Regions from separate parts of the Pseudomonas sp. GL_135 genome, predicted to be linked through region 1. Evidence: riboswitches for the same ligand, from Rfam matches in the RefSeq annotation. Region 1 holds a riboswitch; the other holds the start of a gene.
The links. Region 1 has a riboswitch for cobalamin ahead of AC3ISG_RS13575 (ABC transporter substrate-binding protein). Riboswitches for the same ligand answer to the same signal wherever they lie in the genome.
Positions count from the first base shown of each region.

Region 2: another riboswitch for cobalamin. It lies ahead of cobW (cobalamin biosynthesis protein CobW); the one in region 1 lies ahead of AC3ISG_RS13575 (ABC transporter substrate-binding protein).

Region 1 covers NZ_CM174408.1:3,067,269-3,071,475, forward strand. The annotation lists gene AC3ISG_RS13565 (aldo/keto reductase) at 46-1,041, shown strand; gene AC3ISG_RS13570 (aspartate/glutamate racemase family protein) at 1,102-1,824, shown strand; cobalamin riboswitch at 2,088-2,281, shown strand; gene AC3ISG_RS13575 (ABC transporter substrate-binding protein) at 2,423-3,424, shown strand; gene AC3ISG_RS13580 (FecCD family ABC transporter permease) at 3,436-4,207, shown strand, end outside.
Region 2 covers NZ_CM174408.1:2,372,390-2,376,596, reverse strand. The annotation lists gene cobN (cobaltochelatase subunit CobN) at 1-1,055, opposite strand, end outside; gene cobW (cobalamin biosynthesis protein CobW) at 1,058-2,131, opposite strand; cobalamin riboswitch at 2,260-2,490, opposite strand; cobalamin riboswitch at 2,592-2,824, shown strand; gene AC3ISG_RS10580 (CbtB domain-containing protein) at 2,922-3,131, shown strand; gene AC3ISG_RS10575 (CbtA family protein) at 3,143-3,862, shown strand; gene AC3ISG_RS10570 (cobalamin biosynthesis protein) at 3,859-4,207, shown strand, end outside.

The sequences.
Region 1 (4,207 bases):
GCAGCCTGGACATCCAGACCCGCCCCACCGCACAGGACACCCCTCATGAGTTTGCACGACAAGATCATCGGCCGCCTCGGCTTCGGCTCCGCGCCGCTGGGCAACATGTTCCGCACCATCGACGAAGAGGAAGCGGCGGCCACCGTTCAATCCGCCTGGGACCAGGGCATTCGCTACTTCGACACCGCACCGATCTACGGCGCCGGGCTGTCCGAACAGCGTCTGGGCAAGGCCCTCGCCGGCGTCCCCCGCGACGCGTACACCCTGAGCACCAAAGTCGGTCGGCTGATTTCCGACGAGATCGACACCGAGACCCGCAGCGGTCCGTTCGCTGAAGGCCTGAAAAACAAGATCGTCACTGATTACTCCGCCGATGCCACGCTGCGTTCCATTGAAGCGAGCCTGAAACGCTTGAACACCGATCGGCTGGACATCGTGTTTGTTCACGACGTCGCCCAGGACGCCCACGGCGATGCCTGGATCGAGCATTTCAACATCGCTCGCACCGGCGCTTTCCGTGCCCTCACCCGACTGCGCGAAGAAGGCGTGATCAAGGCCTGGGGCCTTGGCGTCAACCGCGTCGAGCCGTGCGAACTGACCCTGGACCTGGAAGAGGCCCAGCCCGACGGCTTCCTGCTCGCCGGTCGTTATTCGCTGCTCGACCATGACCAGCCGCTGCAACGGCTGTTCGACAAGGCCCGCCAGCACAACGCCGAGTTCGTGGTCGGCGGGCCTTACAGCTCCGGCGTGTTGGTGGGCGGCAAGCATTTCGAGTATCAGGAAGCATCGCCGGCAATGCTCGACAAGGTGGCGCACATTCAGGAGATCGCCCGGCAGTATCAGGTCGACATCAAGTCGGCGGCGCTGCAGTTCGTCCTCGCCAACCCGCTGGTGGCAGCGGTGATTCCAGGTGCCAGCCGGCCCTCGCGGATCATCGAAGACGTCACCGCGCTCAACGCACAGGTGCCGGATGGTTTCTGGCAGGCCATGCGCGATCAGGGCTTCATTGCCCTGCAGGCGCCCGTGCCGATGAAAGACTGATATCGTGGGCAACGACGCCGGGCCAGACGCCCGGCCTTGTTTTCTGCGCGAGATCTGTCCATGCGAATTCTGATCGTCAACGTCAACACCACCGCATCCATGACCGAGACCATTGCCGAACAGGCCCGCAGCGTGGCCTCCCCCGGTACCGAAATCATCGGCCTGACCCCGCGCTTCGGCGCCGAGTCAGTGGAAGGCAATTTCGAAAGTTACCTGGCGGCCATTGCGGTGATGGATCGGGTCATGTCCTACGAAGGGGCTTATGACGCGGTGATTCAAGCCGGCTACGGCGAGCACGGCCGCGAGGGCTTGCAGGAACTGCTCGACGTGCCGGTGGTGGACATTACCGAAGCCGCGGCCAGCCTGGCGATGCTGCTGGGGCATAAATACGCCGTGGTCACGACGCTGGACCGAACCGTGCCACTGATCGAAGACCGTTTGAAGCTGGCCGGCGTGTACGAGCGTTGCGCGTCGGTGCGGGCCAGCGGCATGAGCGTGCTGGAACTGGAAGAATCGCCCGAGCGTGCGGTCGAAGCCATCGTTGAGCAGGCCATCGAAGCGGTGATCCGCGACAAGGCCGAAGTGATCTGCCTGGGCTGCGGCGGCATGGCCGGGCTGGATCAACTCATCCGCGACCGTGCCGGCGTGCCGGTGGTGGATGGCGTCACCGCAGCGGTGGCGCTGGCCGAATCGCTGGTGCGTCTGGGGTTGAAGACCTCGAAAGTGCGGACCTACTCGACGCCACGGCCGAAGAAGATCGTGGGTTGGCCGTTCAAGTTTTAAACGCCCAGTGTCCGACCCACGCCAGATTGAATGGCAAACACATACCCTGTGGGAGTGAGCTTGCTCACGAAGGCTGCATTCCAGCCGCTGAAGATTTAGCGGATGTACTGTCCTCTTCGTGAGCAAGGTGGAACGCCACCCCGGTCACTCCCACAGGTTTGCATCTCCCAAAAGTTTTGCGTCGGTCCAGCTGCTGCCCGGTGTCGAAGGTCGCTCGGTCCAACGATGCACCGCCGCCGCATTCGCCTCTCCCCGCCGAATCGTTTAGTATCCCCGCCGCCGGTTTCCACTCGGAATTAATAGGGAATCCCCAAGCGCGCTGCGCGCTGAAACGGAACTGTCCCCGCAACTGTAGGCGCTGAGCCCTGCTTCCTGTTTGCCACTGGGTCACCCCGGGAAGGCCGAAGCATGGCGATGATGCGCCAGTCAGGAGACCTGCCGGCCAGCATATTCATTCACCGGCGGGGTGTCCGGGGAAGGACTCCCGTTCGCGCGTCGCTCGCGCACGCTGTGCTCGCCCTCATCTTAGGGCGCCCGTCGGGTGGACTTTCCAGCGCCTGCTTCGCCAAGCACTCAGGCTTTCTGGAGATCGCTGTTCATGCCGCTGCGCCGCCTCGCCGCCCTGCTCGTCACGCTGACCTTGCCCACCGCCGGTTTTGCGGCGTCGACCGCCTACCCTTTGACCGTGGACAATTGCGGCGAACCGCTGACCTTCACCCACGCCCCGCAGAAAACCGTGACCATTGGCCAGGCCGCCACCGAGATGCTCTACGCCCTCGGCCTGGGCCCGAACGTCATCGGCACTTCGCTGTGGTTCAATCCCGTGCTGCCCCAGTACCAAACCCTCAACGACGGCATCGAGCGCCTGGCCGACAACGCGCCGAGTTTTGAATCAGTGATCGGCAAACGCCCGGATTTCGTGCCGGTGCAGTTTGAGTGGATGGTCGGGCCCCAGGGCGCCGTCGGCACCCGCGAGCAGTTTCGCGATCTGGGCATCCCGACCTACATCCTGCCGTCCGATTGCGAGGGCAAGAACAACCGGGTGGGCGCCGACGGCACGCGCCTCGAAGCCTTCCGCATCGACACCCTGTACAAAAGCCTGCGACAGCTGGCGCAGATCTTCGATGTGCAGGACCGTGGCGAGCACTTGATCACGGGTTACCAAACCCGGCTGGCCCAGGCGGTGACGCAGGCGAAAGCCCATGCCAATCCACCCCTCTCGGCGGTGTTCTGGTTTTCCAGCCCGGACATCAACGTCGACCCTTACGTGGCCGGGCGCAAGGGCATTCCCAATTTCATGCTCGACACCCTCGGCATGCGCAACGTCATCGACTCCGACGAGGAATGGCCGACCGTGGGCTGGGAAACCATCGCCAAGGCCAACCCGACCGTGCTGGTCATCGCGCGCATGGACCGTCGCCGCTTCCCGGCCGACGATCACGAGAAGAAGCTGGCGTTTCTCCGCTCTGACCCGGTCACCCGCAATATGGATGCGGTGAAAAACAATCGCATCGTGATCATGGACGCCAGCGCCATGGAGTCCAGCGTGCGACTGTTTGACGGCATCGAGCAACTGGCTCAGGCCACTCAAGCGCAATGACGTCATTCAGCATGCCCCGGTCGAGCATCGTCCGAATCTTCGGCCACGGTGCCTGGGCCGCCGCGTTGCTGGCGTTGGCGGTGCTGGCGGGCGTGGCGATTGGCGAGACATCAATCAGCCTGCCGGTGATCGTTCAGGTGCTGGCGAACAAGCTGTGGGCCGCAGGCTATCCCCTCGACCCGATCGACGAGGGCATCGTCTGGAACTACCGCCTGACCCGGGCCATCGTTGCCGCCACCTGCGGCGCAGGGCTGGCGGTGTCGGGCGTGGTCCTGCAATCGTTGCTGCGCAACCCGCTGGCCGATCCCTACTTGCTGGGTATTTCTGCGGGCGCGTCGACCGGCGCAGTGTTGGTGGCGATCATCGGCATCGGCGCCGGTACGATTTCTCTCTCGACCGGAGCGTTTGCCGGCGCGATCGCCGCGTTCGCGCTGGTCGCCCTGCTCGCCCGCTCCTCGCGGGGCCAGACCGCTGCCGGCCAGATCATCCTGGCGGGCATTGCCGGGTCGCAGCTGTTCAACGCCCTGACGTCCTTCCTGATCACCAAGTCGGCCAATGCCGAGCAGGCCCGCGGGATCATGTTCTGGTTGCTGGGCAATCTCAGCGGCGTGCGCTGGTCGTCGGTGGCGCTGTCGGTGCCGGTCGTGGTGCTCGGTTTGCTGGTGTGCCTGTGGCATCGGCGCGCGCTGGATGCCTTCACGTTTGGCAGCGATTCGGCGGCTTCGCTGGGCATTCCGGTGCGCCGCGTCCAGGCGGTGCTGATCCTCACCGCCGCGCTGATGA
Region 2 (4,207 bases), 690 kb from region 1:
TGGGCGCGGTAGCAGACCACGTCGGACTGGCTGCGCTCGCTGTGCCAGGCCAGGTCCTTGAAGCTGATCGGCCGGCTGATGATGCGACCGTCCAGTTCCGGCAGCGCGATGTGCATCGCCAGGTCGCGGGGGCCCAGCCCTTGGGCGCTTGCCCGCCAGGCGGGTTCATTGTCCTGGGCGCAAATGGCCTGAATGACCGGGATGTCCCGGCGAAACGGTCGTACATCCGGCGCTTCCGGGTTCGATTGAGCAAACCCGGTGGTGTTGAGGATGACCTCGCAGTCCACCTCGTCGAGCCAATCCTGTATCGCGCTCATGCAGCCGGCTTCTTTCAGGCTGGCGACAGCGATCGGTAATGGGTTCAATCCCTGGGCCGACAAGCGCTCGCAGAACACATCGATGAAACCGGTGTTTGCCGCTTGCAAGTGGGAGCGATAAAACAGCACGGCGGCGACCGGCTGATCCGCGCGCCAATCGGCCTGCCAGCGGGCCAAATCGGCGTTGGTGTTCTGCGGATGGTAAATGACGGTGCGCGGCAAGGTTTGCGGCTCGACCCAGGGATAGTCGCCGCCCAGCCAGCGTGTGGCGATGAAGTTGAACAGCGCCAGCGCGTTGTGCTTGCCGCCCTGACGCAGGTAATGCCAGAGCCGATCACGGTCTTCGGCAGACTCCGTGCTCAGGCCGCTCAGCTCGGGGTCCGGGCGATCACAACCCGGCACCAGAATCAGCTTCACCCCCTTTGCCGCCAGTTCCACCAGCCGCTCGACGCCATAACGCCAGTAGCCGATGCCGCCGTGCAGGGAAATCAGGATGACTTTGGCGTGGCGCAGCACCTCGTCGACGTACAAATCCACCGATGCATGATTTTGCACCTGCATCGGATTGGCCAGGCGCAGGCTCGGGTAGTCACCCGGCAGTTGCTGCGCGGTTTCAGCCAGCAGGGCCAGATTCGAGTCGGCGCTGCACAGGATCACCAGCTCGGCGGGGGTCTGGCCCAGGTCAGCGATGCTGTCGTCAGGAACGAAGCCGCCGGGCTGAGTGCGCAGCAGGTGCATGGTTAGCCTTTGATCGCTGAGAGAGCTGCGCGCAATTGCGCTTCGAGGACGCCGGGGTCCAGCTCCTGGCCGATCAGCACCAGGTGGGTTTCCCGGGCTTCGTCAGGCTTCCAGGCGCGGTCGAAATGCTTGTCGAAGCGCGTGCCGACGCCTTGCACCAGCAGGCGCATGGGTTTGCCGGGAATCGCAGCGAAGCCTTTGACGCGCAGGATGCCGTGCTGGACGACGGCCTGGGTCAGCGCGTCAAGCAACAGCGATTCGTCCGCCTGGGGCAGCGTAATGGAGATGGAATCGAAGGCGTCATGGTCGTGATCATCGTGATCGTCGCCTTCGTGGTGATCGTGATGGGTCTTGCGGCCATCAATGTGCAGCTCGGATTCGGCGCCGAGCCCCAGCAACACGCTGATCGGCAGCTGCCCCCGGTTCGCTTCGACGATTTTTACCGCTGGCGGCAATTCTTCGGCGACTTCTGCGCGCACGGCGGCCAGCGCATCGGCGTCGAGCATGTCGGCCTTGTTCAGCACGACCAGATCGGCGCTGGCCAGTTGGTCGGCGAACAGCTCGTGCAGCGGGGATTCGTGGTCAAGGTTCGGGTCGAGCTTGCGCTGGGCGTCGACTTGATCCGGAAACGCGGCGAAGGTGCCAGCGAGCACGGCCGGGCTGTCGACCACGGTGATCACCGCGTCGACGGTGCAGGCGTTGCGAATTTCCGGCCACTGAAAGGCTTGCACCAGCGGCTTCGGCAGGGCCAGGCCCGAGGTTTCGATGAGGATGTGATCGAGGTCGCCGCGGCGGGCGACCAGTTCCTGCATCACCGGGAAGAACTCTTCCTGAACGGTGCAGCACAGGCAGCCGTTGGCCAGTTCGTAAACGCGACCGACGGCCTCTTCTTCGGTACAGCCGATGGTGCACTGCTTGAGGATGTCGCCGTCGATGCCCAGCTCGCCGAATTCATTGACGATGACGGCGATGCGTCGTCCTTCGGCGTTGTCGAGCATGTGCCGCAGCAAGGTGGTTTTGCCCGAGCCGAGAAAGCCGGTGACGATGGTGACGGGAAGTTTGGCCAGTGTTTTCATCGGTTGCCCTCAGGCGTGCGGCGGGGCAACGAGGACGAAAACAGCGCAGGGCCGGCCGAAGCAGGCGCGCGGTTCGATTCGCCACCGGATCACCCCGCCCGGTTGTAGTGGAATTCCTCGGCCGCTTGCAGGCGGTCCGATTCGAGGCAGGTCTCCTGGCTCACGGCGTCCGGTTGCTGACAGGCATCGTCAGGCGACTGGCATTCATCGCGCCTTCCCGCTCGCGCAGTGGCTGTGCAATGAAACTGTCCGCTTACAGTTGCGGGGGCAGCTGCGGCTTGAAACCGCATTCCCTTCTTAGCGCCGGTGGCCTTGATACATGAAAAGGCGGCCGGCGAACCTCAAGTGCGCAAGGCTACGCAGTGACCGCAGGCCGGTCAATCGCGCCGTTGCAGTGATTGCCGCGCCGATTGACGCACCGAATGACCCTAAGATTGACGACTCGAACCGTGCGTGGTCTTCTACACACCTTGTTACGGGTGCCCTTCACAGGGTGAAACGGGAAACCGGTGCGTGCAGACCTTCGGGTGTGCATCAGTCCGGTGCTGCCCCCGCAACGGTAAGCGAGTGAAGAGTCAGATCCACTGTGTCGGCATCGATATGGGAAGGCGATTCTTGAAGGCACGATGGCTGTAACGGCTGATGCATGTGCCCCTCGCGAGCCCGGAGACCGGCCCGACAACACACCATAACAACCCGCGGTGGGCGGGCGCTGTTGAGCACTGCCGGCATTCGCCTGCGGTGTCTTTGCGCCTTTCCGTCCGCTGAAACCACTTCAGAGGGAAGCGCCATGTCCATCAGCACACCCCGCCAGACGTCCGGCACCGCCAGCAACACCACAACGGCCGTGACTGCCACGCAAAGCCAGCGCCTTGTTGCCGCCGTCAGCGCGATGTTTCTCGGTGCATTTCTGGTGTACTTCGCCGGTTTCTCCCACATCGATGCGGTGCACAACGCGGCACACGACACCCGTCACAGCTCCGCCTTCCCTTGCCATTGAGACCTGCCGCCATGTTCAAGCGAATTGCGCAAACGGCCGGGTTCACCGGACTGCTCGCCGCCCTGTTGTTGACACTGCTGCAGAGCTTCTCGGTCGCGCCGTTGATCCTGCAGGCGGAGACCTACGAAAAGGCTCCGGCTACCGAGATGCACGAGCACGCCGACGGTGCGATGGCCGGCCACGTTCATGACGCCGAAGCCTGGGAGCCTGAAGACGGCTGGCAGCGCGTGCTGTCCACCACGGGTGGCAATCTGGTAGTCGCGGTCGGTTTCGCGCTGATGCTGGCGGCCTTGTACACCTTGCGTACGCCGACGAGTGCTCGCGAAGGCGTGCTGTGGGGATTGGCCGGTTATGCCGTGTTTGTGCTGGCGCCCACTCTTGGTCTGCCGCCCGAACTGCCCGGTACCGTCGCGGCGGACCTGACCCAACGGCAGATCTGGTGGGTGGGCACTGCTGCCTCCACGGCTGCAGGGTTGGCGTTGATGGTGTTTGCCCGGCACTGGCTGTTGAAGGTTGTGGGCGCAATGATTCTGGTGGTGCCGCATATCGTCGGCGCCCCTCAGCCGGCGGTGCATTCGGCACTCGCCCCGGAAGCCCTTGAAGCGCAATTCAAGATTGCGTCGCTGCTGACCAATGCGGTTTTCTGGATTGCCCTGGGCTGGATCAGCGCCTGGCTGTTTCGTCGTAGTGGCATGCCCGCGACGCAAGCCGGTTTGAACCCTGCTCTGTGAACGAGTTGCGCGATCGACCGCTGTGGGTGGTCGGTCTGGGCTGCCAGCGCGGCTGTTCGGCGCTGGAGCTTCGGCAGTTGATGGAGGATGGTCTGCGCGAATGTCAGCTTCAGCTAAAGGACGTTGCCGCCCTCGCCTCCATTGACGGCAAGTCGGCTGAGGCGGGATTGCTGGAACTGGGCCATGGCTTGGGGCTGACGATTGGGTTCTTCAGTGCGGATGATCTAGCGGCTTACGAGGCACAGCTGAGCCATCGCTCGGACATCGCCTTTGAACGCACCGGCTGCTACGGCGTGGCAGAAAGCGCGGCGCTGGCGATGGCGACGCGGTTGACCGGCTCGCCCG